DNA from 3 places in the Sporomusa intestinalis genome. Region 2 is predicted to be linked to each of the others. Evidence: riboswitches for the same ligand, from Rfam matches in the RefSeq annotation. Region 2 holds a riboswitch; each other region holds the start of a gene.
What was found. Region 2 has a riboswitch for cobalamin ahead of ACZ481_RS04125 (TonB-dependent receptor plug domain-containing protein). Riboswitches for the same ligand answer to the same signal wherever they lie in the genome.

Region 1 (4,281 bases), 2.3 Mb from region 2:
AAATAACGTAGCGCGGCTATTGCCTGGAGGGCAATAGCCGCGGCAGTCCTAGTGTTTTGGCCACATTATCTTTTTTAGTTTGATGACGGCCAAAATGGCCAATGGCGGCGTCAGCCCCTCCTAGCAGACCCCTTCCAGTATGAGTCGTCGGTGCTTCCTTGCCCTTGGCTATTTTGTCTCGCCCTAAAACTAAAATTAACATGGCCAAGACACTGGTGCCTTGGCAAAGTTAGATGTTAGCTTTAGACAGCGTAGATTTTTTCGCAATGCAAGGCGGAGGAGCCGCGCAGATCGGCAATCTGTAAGGTGACGACAACAAAGCAGTGCGGGATAAGATGCGCTGTATACCTAATATTTGACTTTGTCAAGGTGCTAGCTATGATCTTAGCATCTGTAAGGCGCTCTTTTCACCAACAGTGATATGAGGGCTTTTTTTCTTTCCTCCTATATAATCCAGCTCAAATTTCTCTCTTTGCAGGAACCGGGAAATTCCGGGAGAATTATTTAAGACATAAACGTTTGCCGCTGCAAAAGGCAGGTTAGGCTTTTGACGGTCAAATTTTAACAGAAATAATAAAGGATGTGTGCTTATGATTCGTAACGCCGGGCCTGATGATTTAGCTGCTATCCAGGAAATTTATAATGAGGCGATCCTTAATACGACGGCAGTATATGATTATAAACCTTATACCATGGAAGCGAGAACATTGTGGTATGAGGATAAGGTTAAGGCCGGTTTGCCTGTGCTTGTGTACGAAGAGGACAAGCTTGTTGCCGGGTTTGCGACCTTTGGGCCGTTTAGAGCTAAACCAGCCTATAAATATACAATAGAACATTCAGTCTATGTCCATACTAAGCACCGGGGAAAACAGATCGGCACTATTCTCATGCAGGCATTGATAGAGCTTGCCAACGCCCAGGGATATGCGACGATGGTGGCCGGTATCGACGCCAGCAACGTGGGCAGCAGAACCATGCATGAAAAAATGGGCTTTAGTTTTTCTGGAACGATTCACAAAGCCGGTTATAAATTCGGCAGATGGCTGGATCTAAGTTTTTATCAATATAATCTGGCAGGTCCGGACAAGCCAACAGAGGAATAATGAATGCTAAAGCAGCGATGCCCAGGGCTAGCAGAGTAACAGCAGTAAGGTGGAAAATGTCGAAATAAGCAGAAGAAAAACTCTCGACAAGCCTAAGGGTCTGTGCTATGCTTGAGAAAATAAACCAATTAAAAGAAAAATTAAATAAATTGATTTTTGGTGCAGGTGCCTGCAAGGGCTTAATAGAAAAGCCGGTTCAAGACCGGCGCGGTCCCGCCACTGTAATGGGGAGCGAGTCCAAGATATGCCACTGGAACACGCGTGTTCTGGGAAGGTTTGGACGAGCGATGATCCAGAGCCAGGAGAACTGCCTGTACAACAATCACCGTTGACCTGCGAGAGATAGGGAGGGGATTTATGTGTATGTTTTGTGCCGGCTGTTTGCCGGGGTAGAGTAGAAGCCTCCTGATTGTTGTCATCACAGGCGGCTTCTTTTTATTTTGACGGTTGTGAGTGTCAATAGCGACTTTTAAAGGTATAACGGACTTTTAATACCTCGATTAGTTGCCTTGAGACACAAGTGTGTCTTAAGGCGACTAATAATGGGCGGTTTACCATTGCCGCTACGGATGCCTTGGGCGCTTTAGCCTTACGGGGGCCAATATGGCACCAAGGAAAAGAAGCAGGAAAACAACTACCGGCACAGTTTCCTATTGTCCGGCAGTATAGGAGTGGGTTTATGAAACAAGAACAAATCAAACAGCTAACTGAGAAACTCTTGGCTTGCGGCTACCATTCAGCCCAGATCAGGCATATCATCAGCGAGGCGGTGGAATGTGGCTTAGCGGACGGTGGCGGTTCGCAGGAGCAATTGATTATCGAGGCCCTTGAAAGCTATGTGGAATTTGGCAGCAAGTGTAAAAGGACGGGAAACCGTAAATGACCGCTCGCGGCGGTCCGGCATTCATTTTTATTCACCTCCTATTTACGCCGGTCAAGGTGGCCGGATCTACAGGGAAGGTTAGCTTATTTTCAAACAGCCGGACGGTGGGTTGTGTCTTTGGACAGGACACGGCCCGCCGTCTCTGTGTCTTGGCGAAAGGCCAGCGAGACATGGCGATAAAGGTAAAGGAATTTGTTAATTTATTGTAGAATTGATGTTTAAGGAGGTTGGTATATGAAATGTCTGGTCTGTGAGCAGGATATGCCGTTTGACTGTACCTGCGCGGATATGGGGAAAAGAATTCAACTTGTCAGGGATGCCAAGCAAATGTCTGTTTCGGAGGAATTTTTCAAAGCGTTTGCCAAAAGAAAACTTATGGTAGATATTGATAAATAAGTACAGACCGTCCGGCCCGGACGGTCTGTACCGTTACTCCTGCTTATCATTCTGTTTATCTAGGGGCTTCATTGCCGGTTGTAGTGCTGGTGAACACTGGCTTTTATAATGTTTGGCATATTCATGTTTTTGTTCTATGGCTATCACTTTCTGCAGAATTGCTCTCATGACGGCTGCTGTAATCAGCATAATAAAAAATGTGTAGTAAAATTGCCAGTTGTATAACCGGAGGATATCAAATTTTGCTAACACAGGCAGGAAGACAAAGGAATAGCCCATTTCTGTTATCGCGGCCCAGAGCAGGAACTTTTTCCAGGAATGACAATATTGGTAAACCAGCATAAAGCCTAAGGGTACAACAGTTAAATCGTTTAAAAATAGTGCATGGCCAAACGGCAAGGGTTTTACCGTATAAACCCACAGCGCCGATGAAGCTCCGGCATCATCCAGTATGATCCGGAAAACCGCGATAAATGAACCAAACAAAAGTATTTGTGTCAGGCGGCTTTTATCTACATATTTCCACCAAACAGCGTAGGCGGCGGCTATACTGGCGATGACGAACCACCACCGGCCGGTAAAAAGATTTGCCCGCCATTCGTTCAGCTGATAACCCCATAATTCGTATCTGGCTTGCTGAATGATGTCAACAATATCCACAGGTAGCCCTCCCATCCAACATTGTTCAAGTATACCCTGTAGGTGGACATTTATTCATGCAAGCAAGCAGTATTTACAAAAGCGGTCAGCTTAGGACCACATACCTGAAGGCATTATGAAAAAGATTCTATGTAGGGTTTGCCGGCAAAAAAATCTTTGTTGATAATACCATTTAGACTATAGGTAATCTGGCTCAGCCAGGAGGCAATATTTATCTCAACCAGCAGGATATGTTCCGGAACTAAGACGGGAATAGCTGACAGATTGGCAATGCCAACAATCCCTACCTCGACCAGCTTGTTGGCAACCTGCTGACTTTTGGTTTGTTCCACCGCCATAATACCCATCACAATATTCCGTTTCTGGACAATAGCCCTAATGTTATCAAAGGATTCGAGCGTCAATTCTGAAGCGCTGCCAACAGGCACGCCGGCTTTAGCTTTTTCCAGATCGCAAACTGCGGCAATATGGATCCCCGGCGGCAAAATACCGCTGGAAGTGAGCAGGGGGACAACCGGCATGCACGAGCCGATGACGACAGCGTTCCATGAAGCTCGATAGCCCAGGATGTGCTCAATCCGCCAGATCATGTAATGAACCTGATAGCCCACTCCTTTTGTGCCGAATTCGCCAAAATTAGCTAGATCTTTGCGGACAAGTGAAGAGGGAATGCTCATACGCCGCCCCAGATCTTCAGAGGTACAGATGATTTTATCTTCACTACGCAGTTGCAGCAAAATAGCATAATATTTTGCTATCCTATTAATAGTGCTTTTGGGTATTTCATCTTTGCAAAATCGCATGTTGTCCAGCCCCCTTGCTCTATTTTGTACATATAAACATGAAAAAAACGCACCTCAATCACTTCATAATATTTAGACAATTCGGATTATGTAGTTTGCTATAAACAGCAGAAATGGTTGAGGAGAATGATATAGAGATAACAAAAACCATCTGAACAATAATGTTGTCCAGACGGTCGACTGTGAACTAAAAAATTACGCTTCATGTGGTAAACTCCACTAATCCGTCAGTTGCGCAATTGTTATTATTTTCTAATTAATACTAACATATTATCTTAAATTGGTCAACCTCAATGTGCAGTGATTGGTAATTTTTTTAATTTTAGAATAATATAAGCAAAATACACAGATGAAAATTTGGTAAAAATATCAAAAAAAGAGTGAATAAATATTTTGCAGATGCTATAATTATATGTAATTTTCTGGCGAGGAGGAT
Region 2 (4,281 bases):
TTATTATCCTTAACTATTATAGGGCACGCTGCATAACAGCGTTTTTCAGCCCAAGATTTATATCCCTCAAATCTACCTCACATAAGGATGGGCGCCTGAATTTACTACTTGCGGTTAGGAGTTGTTTTATTTATGAAAAACCAACAAATCGAAAAGCTGACCCAGATGCTATTGGCCTGCGGCTACCATTCCGAACAAATTAGGCTGATCATTACTGAGACGCTGGACAGCCTTCCCGCTGAGGGGAGCCATTCTCGGGAACAGTCGGTCATTGAGGCCCTGGAAGGCTATGTGGAGTTTGCCACCAAATGTAAAATGACAAGCAACAAAGCAGTACAATACTAATAGAAGGAAGGTAATTCTATTGTCGATGAAAACAAAAGCGCTGATTCTGTTAACTTTAGTTGTGTTTTTGACCGGCCTCCTGGGGCTGGCGCAGCCCGGCGAGGCCGCGCGCAAAAAAAAGCCGGCTGTCTCGCCGGTCGGTGTAGTGGATTACAGTATTTTACTCAATCAGCATCCGGATAAGCCTGAGGCCGATAACAGGCTGCAGGCTGAGCATGAGCAGGCCAAACAGGAATATGACAGCAAAGCGGCCGGTCTCAGCGATGCCGGCAAACAGGAACTGGAGCTGCAGCTGCGGCAGCGGTTGGAGCAAAAGCGGCAGGAATTGCTAACCGCCATCACAACTAAAATTGATGCGGCTATCAGGGAAGTCGCAGCTGCCGAAGGGATTACGGTGGTGGTGCAAAAAAATGCCACCATTTATGGCGGTAAGGACATTACCAGCAATGTTCTGGAAAAATTAACCAAAACTAAATGACAGGGTATAGGTGTTCGCCCAAGGATTCATTAGGGCAGGCCGGGCAAGGCCGGCACTGCAAGCTTATACTACTCGATAATATACGCACTAACAATCTCTCCGTAATAAGCGATATGAAAATCCTTGTTTGCACCGTGAAATAAGCTGTCAACATCCTGTGGGTAAAATGTTTTCCTGTTTTCTGCGGTAATTTCACGCTCATCTTGTTTTTGCTTGTATATAACCCGGCACTCAAGCGTTAAAGGAAGCTCTTTGACAGCAGGAACCGAAATATGATTAGGTTTTTCCAGCGTCAGGTTAAGCTCTTTGATTTTATCCAGTTCACGACCGGATTTTGTCCCGCAAACCCCCAATATTTTTTTATCAAAAGCACCATAGGGTATATTTATTGTGAATTCCGGATTTTGTTCAAGTTGATGTTTGGTAAAACGGTTTTCTCTAACGAAAACTGTAAAAATCGGTTTTGACCATTCAATGCCGAGAGTACCCCAACCAATAGTCATAGAGTTCACTTTGTCATCGGCCTTTGTGGTCAGCAAAACGCCTGTTTTGACCGCTTTCATAATCTCATTAGCATAATCAAATACTTCAATTTCTTTTTTCACAGTAATATCCTCCTTTAAAAATTCGTTGTCTCTATGATACACTAACCTGCAAGCAGCAGAAAGTACGTACTTTTTGGTAAGATACTAACTAAAAGGGTACTATAAAAAGCAGGAAGGGCGTACATTTTGCTTTTTTGAATTGAATATTTTATGAATTTGTTGTTAATACTGCAGTGCAGGGTGGCGGGACCGCTGAAGCCGCTGTAGCAGCAGGAAGCGGGGGGTCGGCTATTGATTATTATAATCTTTAGAAAACAAGGGCAGTAAATATTGACAAAGGAAAAGATGTCCTGTATAATATGTACCATAACAGTGAAATTGAATATTGTTTGAGTTGGGTGCCCTTCAGGGCTTAATAGGGAAGTCCGGTGCGATGCCGGCGCGGTCCCGCCACTGTAACGGGGAGCAAGCTTAAGATATGCCACTGGGATAAAGATCCTGGGAAGGTTTAAGCAAGCAACGATCCGGAGTCAGGAGAACTGCCTAGCTGACAATCACCGTTTTACCCACGAGGTATGGGGAGGAGATTACAGTAAACACTTTTGAACCTGATTTATTCAGGTTGAATGTGTCCTTTTGCTGAATTTGCTCCTGGTATATTACCAGGAGTTTTGATTTAGTCACCACTGTAGAATTTCTCCCACCTGCAATAGCAGTTGGGAGTTTTCTTATTAGTTGCCATTTTTCTAAAACTCCTTTAAGTTATGCGCCTATTGGCACGGGTCTTTATGACCCGATTTTTTTTTCCAGAAGGCTGAACTGTCAATCCGGTTAAGGTCCTAGGCTGGCGTAGGGCTGACAATATATGTAGCAGAATTTGAGCAAAAAATTTTATAAAGACGAAGATAGGTGCCCTGAGGGCTTAATCGGGAAGCCGGTGTAATCCCGGCGCGGTCCCGCCGCTGTAAAGAGGAGTATTGTTCAACTGTGTCACTGGCTTGTTCCGGGAAGACAGAACAATATGATGAATCTGAGCCAGAATACCTGCCTATCTTATTACACACTGCACTTACGAGCGATAAGGAGGTGGGTTATGCCATACATAATAAAGCTTTCCCGGTGTTTTCATGGCCTAACCTGTAGAATACCCCTTGCTGTCACTGGTGAGGGGTATTTTTTACGGGTAATGCCGGACGGTGGCCCAAATTGCCGGCTGCCATAAGGGCTAGCGCAAGCAACTAATAGCAAAGGTAGACTAAGTAAGAGGAGAAGAGAAAAATGAGAGTAAGCAAGCACAACAGAAACATTGGTTTAGCGGCACTGTTGTTTTCCACACTGGCGCTGGCTTCGCCTGCCCATGCGGAGGATATCGAAGCTACAGAGGAATATGTCTGGGACACGATTTTGGTTACGGCGCAGCGCTATGAAAAAAAGGACCTGGATATCGGGGCGGCAACTGACGTATATACCAGCGAACAGTTACAGAACACCGGCGCCCGAAACCTGCAGCAGGCATTGGCCATGGCCACCGGCGTGATTTACCAGGCCAAAGGCCCCGGCGGGGCTTCGCTGGGATCTATGACCAGTAAAATTAGTATCAGGGGTGTGGAAAAAGGAACACTGCTGCTAATCAACGGCACGCCGGCCAATTTAAGAGGGTTGTATAATCTCGAGGATATGCCTCTGGAAAACGTGGAACGCATTGAGGTGGTCAAGGGCGGCGGGTCTGTTTTATATGGCAGCGAGGCTACCGGCGGTGTTATCAATATTATCACAAAGAAGGAAATGCCGAACACCGTTACTGTCGGCGGCGGCAACAAGGGGCAGCAAAACTATGCGCTGACGACGCAGGCCGGTAAGCTGGGTTTCAGCTATACCTATGATAAGTGGGGCGATGTTGGCAAAGTTTCTTCCAACTTGGCCACTCCGGAAATGTATAATGCATTTAATGGTTCGGAGAAAAATAATATTACCCTCAATTATGTTTTTGATGAAAATGTGGACTTAATGTACAGTCATAATGAATCAGTCAGCCGCTTTACCTATACCTTTGGTAAAGGCTATGACGCTAAATATGATTATCCTTATTTTATTGATGACAAGGCGCGCTACAATCGCCGGCACGATAATACCAAGGATTTTGTGCAGCTTAATGTGAAGCAGGGCGATTTAAAAGGCAATCTATACTATAATGCCAACAGTTTGCATTCTACCGGGATGGACTATTACAGTTCAACCGGCGAGAGCGACAAATATCCGCAATGGAAAGATTCCAAGGAGAAGAATCGCACATATGGTTTCGACCTGCAAAATATCTGGCAGACGAGCGGCAGTACGCTGTTATTTGGCGCAACCTATCAAAATGAGAGCTATACGCCGGAAGTGAAAGAAAGCACCCGCTATGAGCGCAATAATTATTCCCTTTACGGCCAATGGGAAGCGCCTCTGCGGGAGGCCGATACCTTTACGCTCAGTGCCCGGAAAAGCTGGACAGGCGGGGCTGCCGAAGATAAAAATTATCACAACTTCAGCGCCCAGGGACAGTTTGTCCATAAGCTGTCGGCCGACGCCAGTGTGTATGCCAGCATTGGCCAGTCCTATGTAATGCCAACTTTTGGCCAGATGTACTCCACTGGCGGTACTATGGTGGTCGGCGACCCCAATCTTCGGCCCCAGACCGGTATTCATTATGAAGTTGGCTGGAAGAAAAATCATAATAACCACAAATGGCGGGCGGCACTATTTAATTATGAGATTGAGGATAATATCAGCTTTAGCAAACAATCTGACAAATATTACGCCGTCAATGAGGATCTGAAAAATACGGGGATCGAGTTAAGCGCCGATATTCAGGGACATAACGGCTGGTCTTACCAGTACGGGCTGACCTACAGTGATCCCAAGGGCAGGGCA
Region 3 (4,281 bases), 1.4 Mb from region 2:
AAGGGAATATCAGTGGGAATTTCCTGTTTCAGTTCCCGGGAAAAATAATCGGCAATCTGCTCCCGGTTTAAATGGATGGCCGGCATAACCATATGGGAGGGCTTGTGACCGGCCAGGGAGATAATCCATTCGCCCAGGTCGGTTTCCTTTACATGCAGCCCGGCTGCCTCCAGGTCATGATTCAGGTGAATCTCCTCGGAGGCCATGGATTTGGATTTCACAATCCGTTTTACATTCTTTTCCCGGCAGAGATTGATAAGATATTTTTTCAGGGCTTCACCATCGTGGGCCCGGAACACTTTGGCGCCACGCCTGGTTGCTTCGGCTTCAAATTTAGCAGCCAGGTTGTCAATGTCGGCAACCGCCCCGATCTTCATCTGCCGGACCTGCTCGCGGAGGGCTTCCACATCGGCCACATTCTCATAGGCTTTGGCCCGCGAGACAGGGTAGGCCTCGGCAAAGCGGCCTAAGGCGCCGCGTAATATATCGTCATTCAGTTTCTCTTCTATTTCATTTTTTATATTCCGGTTGTTTGTATTCATTAACAATTACCTCCGTTAACTTCTTCATCAACGGCAATAATGATAAACCGGCTGGGGCCATGCACGCCGATTGTCAGCACCCGCTCAATGTCGGCCGTGCGGCTGGGACCGGTAATGAAACTAATATAACCACGGTCATATACCTTGGAGATTACCTCCATGGCTTCTGTTACACCAGGCACAACATGACCACTGTTCATAAAGGCAACATGAACAGGAGGAAGCATGGAAACCAGGCGGCTTTCAAAGGCCATGGCATCCTGGCAGACACTGCCTGATTCAGCGATGGCAAATTCCACCGCCGAAATGCCAATGTCGGCGCTCTCCGCATGCTCGGCAATGTCGGCCTGGTCGGTGTACAGAGTAACACCAAGCTCGGCCAGGGCGGCATTGATGCCGGCTGCTTGTTGCAGCGGGCTGTTGACAGCTACAATTTTGCGGGCATTTGTGTACTTAACAAGGCTGGTAATGACTGCGGCAGCTTCGGCTGCTGTTTTGACCCGGAAAACCTCAGCGGCGGCGTTTTTGGCCCTGGCCTCAAACTCTGAGAACAGGCTGAGGCCGTCGGCATAGGCTGTAAACGCTTGTTGCCAATGCTCACTCACTTTTTTCAAACTCTCCACTCCCCCAAATAAAAAATTAGATGTTTGGTATGATGGTCTGACCAGTGTAACATTCCGCATGGAGATGAAAAAATCCTGTTTGAATTCGCAAAAAATTGCATAATTTTTGCAATTAAGAGGCTAACTATTAAAATTCATAATTATTCGACCAGCCAGCAGGAAAATACATAACAATAGGGAATTATATTTAGGATAATAATTTGATAAGTGTAGGGAACGGGTGCTTCACGCTTAATAGGGAAGTCCGGTGCAATACCGGCACGGTCCCGCCACTGTATTGGGGATGCTGCTTAAATTTGTGCCACTGGGAAACCGGGAAGGCGAGTAGTCCGGCAAGTCTAGCTTTGGGTTTGGTGGATTACAAGGTCGCGATGAACCAGAGTCAGGAGACCTGCCTGTTCCGGCACATGCCGCTAGTACTTCATCTGATGAAGTACTGGGACCTACGGAAGATAGGCAGGTGTGGGTACAATAATCAGGCAAAAAATTTTCTTGTTTGGTATTTACCCCCTGCTCAAGGGGGTTTTTTGTTGTCTGATAAACCGATGCGCAAGGGGATTACCACCGGGACCTGTGCGGCTGCCGCTGCCAAAGCGGCGGTATTGGCCTGGAAAGGGCAGTCTGTGGCAGCAGTTGAGGTAATTTCACCCCAGGGGGTGGCGCTGGCAGTGCCGGTGGCCGGAAGCTCGGCAATTGCCGGCGGCGGTACGGCCTGGGTGATAAAGGATGCCGGTGATGACCCCGATATTACCAACGGGGTAAAAATTATGGCCGAAATGATGGTAAACGATGAGCCTGGCGTAGTGATTAAAGCCGGGGAAGGGGTCGGGACCGTGACCAAGCCGGGTTTAGCGGTACCTGTCGGTGAACCGGCGGTAAATCCCGGGCCGCGGGCCATGATTATCCGGGCGGTTGGGGAATGCCTGCCGCCGGGCAGGGGCGCGGTCGTGACAATCTCTGTGCCCGGCGGGGAAAAACTGGCTGCCAGGACGCTGAATCCAATCCTCGGGATTGTTGGCGGTTTATCCATTATCGGCACTACCGGTATTGTGGAACCGATGTCCGAAGAAGCGTTTAAAAATTCGCTTGTGCCGCAAATCAGTGTGGTGCAGGCACTGGGCTATGATGAGATCGTGTTTGCCCCGGGCAAAATTGGCCAGGATATTGCGATCAACCGTTATGGCATTCCGGCTGCCGCTGTTGTTCAGACCAGCAACTTTATCGGCCATATGCTGGAGAATGCCGTTAAATATGGTATGCGCCGGGTACTTTTATTCGGTCATCTCGGGAAAATCGTCAAAGTGTCGGCCGGCATATTTCATACCCACAACCGGATGGCTGATGCCAGACTGGAGACACTGGCCGCCTATCTGGCCGCCGGCGGCGCACCGCAGGCCGCGGTCGAGGAGGTTTTGGCCTCCACTACGACCGAGGCTGTCATGCCGATTATAGCCCGCTATAATATGACGGCTGTGTACAAGGTGCTGGCTGAGCGGGCCAGTGCCCGGGCCGAGCGGTATGTGTTCGGCGATTTGACTGTAGGAACCGTGATTGTGACCCTGAAGGGCGAAATACTGGGGCTTGACCAGACTGCCAGGGAAATTGGAGGCCATTTAGGATGGAACATCAGATAATCGTTGTGGGCATAGGCCCTGGCTCGCCTGATTATGTGCTGCCTGTCGCGAGCCGGATTATCGCCGGGGCGAAGGTTTTGGTGGGCAGCAAGCGGGCGCTTGACACATTCGGCTCAGCCCATCAGACCAGGCGGATAATCGATAAGGATGTTGAGGGCGTGCTGGATTTCATCGGGCAGCAGCTTGCCTGTGAGGATGTAATTGTGCTGGTGTCGGGCGATCCCGGCTTTTACAGCATGCTGACTGCCCTTAGGGGCCGGTTCGAACCTACGCGTATCCGGGTTGTTCCCGGCATCAGCTCTGTGCAGCTGGCGTTTGCCCGGCTGGCCGAAGTCTGGCAGGATGCGGCCTTAATCAGCATGCATGGCCGCGAGGCGGCCGATGAGCTGCTCCGATACCGGCCGGGGTATAAATTAGGTATTTTAACCGATCATCAGCATAACCCAGCCCATATTGCCCGTGTGTTGCTGGCGCAGGGGTGGCCGGAAACGGCCTGTGTCTGGCTGTGCGCCAATTTGTCTTATGATAATGAAGCGGTAGCGGCGCTGACCTTGGCTGACACAGCGGCAACCCCCGGGTTCGAACATAGCGTAATGGTGGTGAAGGCATGAACCATAAGCTGGGAATTCCCGACAGTGAGTTTATCCGCGGCGGCATCCCGATGACCAAGCAGGAGATCAGGATTTTAACCCTGGCGAAAGCCGGCATCGGTGCTGCGGACACGGTGATTGACATTGGCGCAGGTACCGGCTCGTTGTCGGTCGAGGCTGCTTTGCTGGCCAGCCAGGGGCGGGTATTTGCCATTGAGCGGGAAGCGGAAGGGGTTGACTTAATCAAGGCTAATGCCGCTAAATTTCAGGCTGCCAATGTGGAGGTCATACTGGGCTCTGCCCCGGAGGCGCTGGCAGGACTGCCGGCGGCTGAGGTTATTTTAATTGGCGGCAGCGGCGGCAGGCTGTCTGAAATTCTCAGTTGCGCCGACGGGTTGTTGAAGCCGGGAGGCAGAATGATTATCACGGCAGTTACGGTAGAGACCTTAGCTGCCGCCCTTGGCAGCATGCGGCAACGGCCTGAATACCAGGTGGAAGCCTGCTGCGTTCAGGTTACCCGGCTCCAGCAGGCTGGCGCCAGCAATATGTTTAAAGCACTTAATCCGATTTATATAATTGCCTGTGATAAAATGGGCAGCTGCCGCAACATTACACAGTGAAGAAGAAAGGAGCACAAGTAAAATGCATGTATTTTTTGTAGGAGCCGGACCTGGCGACCCTGAGCTCATAACCGTGAAAGGGCAGCGTCTATTAGGCCAGGCGGATATTATTATCTATGCCGGTTCGCTGGTAAACCCGGCGCTGCTGTCGCTGGCCAAAAACGGGGCTGTGATTTACAACAGCGCTTCTATGACCCTGGAAGAGGTTATTGCCGTGATGGCGGCGGGGGTTAAGGACCAGAAGCTGGTAGTCAGGCTTCATACCGGTGATC

Region 1: another riboswitch for cobalamin. It lies ahead of ACZ481_RS15060 (hypothetical protein); the one in region 2 lies ahead of ACZ481_RS04125 (TonB-dependent receptor plug domain-containing protein).
Region 3: another riboswitch for cobalamin. It lies ahead of cbiD (cobalt-precorrin-5B (C(1))-methyltransferase CbiD); the one in region 2 lies ahead of ACZ481_RS04125 (TonB-dependent receptor plug domain-containing protein).

Annotation. Positions count from the first base shown of each region.
Region 1 covers NZ_AP042390.1:3,162,283-3,166,563, reverse strand. Annotated here, with positions in the region: gene ACZ481_RS15070 (hypothetical protein) at 1-6, shown strand, start outside; gene ACZ481_RS15065 (N-acetyltransferase family protein) at 591-1,103, shown strand; cobalamin riboswitch at 1,250-1,432, shown strand; gene ACZ481_RS15060 (hypothetical protein) at 1,783-1,986, shown strand; gene ACZ481_RS15055 (hypothetical protein) at 2,221-2,382, shown strand; gene ACZ481_RS15050 (CBO0543 family protein) at 2,416-3,042, opposite strand; gene ACZ481_RS15045 (redox-sensing transcriptional repressor Rex) at 3,156-3,845, opposite strand; ZMP/ZTP riboswitch at 4,005-4,090, opposite strand.
Region 2 covers NZ_AP042390.1:892,634-896,914, forward strand. Annotated here, with positions in the region: gene ACZ481_RS04110 (hypothetical protein) at 133-345, shown strand; gene ACZ481_RS04115 (OmpH/Skp family outer membrane protein) at 371-823, shown strand; gene ACZ481_RS04120 (flavin reductase family protein) at 892-1,428, opposite strand; cobalamin riboswitch at 1,748-1,929, shown strand; cobalamin riboswitch at 2,259-2,434, shown strand; gene ACZ481_RS04125 (TonB-dependent receptor plug domain-containing protein) at 2,647-4,281, shown strand, end outside.
Region 3 covers NZ_AP042390.1:2,316,597-2,320,877, forward strand. Annotated here, with positions in the region: gene ldhH (L-lactate dehydrogenase (quinone) large subunit LdhH) at 1-542, opposite strand, end outside; gene ACZ481_RS10660 (LutC/YkgG family protein) at 542-1,147, opposite strand; cobalamin riboswitch at 1,367-1,578, shown strand; gene cbiD (cobalt-precorrin-5B (C(1))-methyltransferase CbiD) at 1,711-2,799, shown strand; gene cbiE (precorrin-6y C5,15-methyltransferase (decarboxylating) subunit CbiE) at 2,784-3,410, shown strand; gene cbiT (precorrin-6Y C5,15-methyltransferase (decarboxylating) subunit CbiT) at 3,407-4,009, shown strand; gene cobM (precorrin-4 C(11)-methyltransferase) at 4,032-4,281, shown strand, end outside.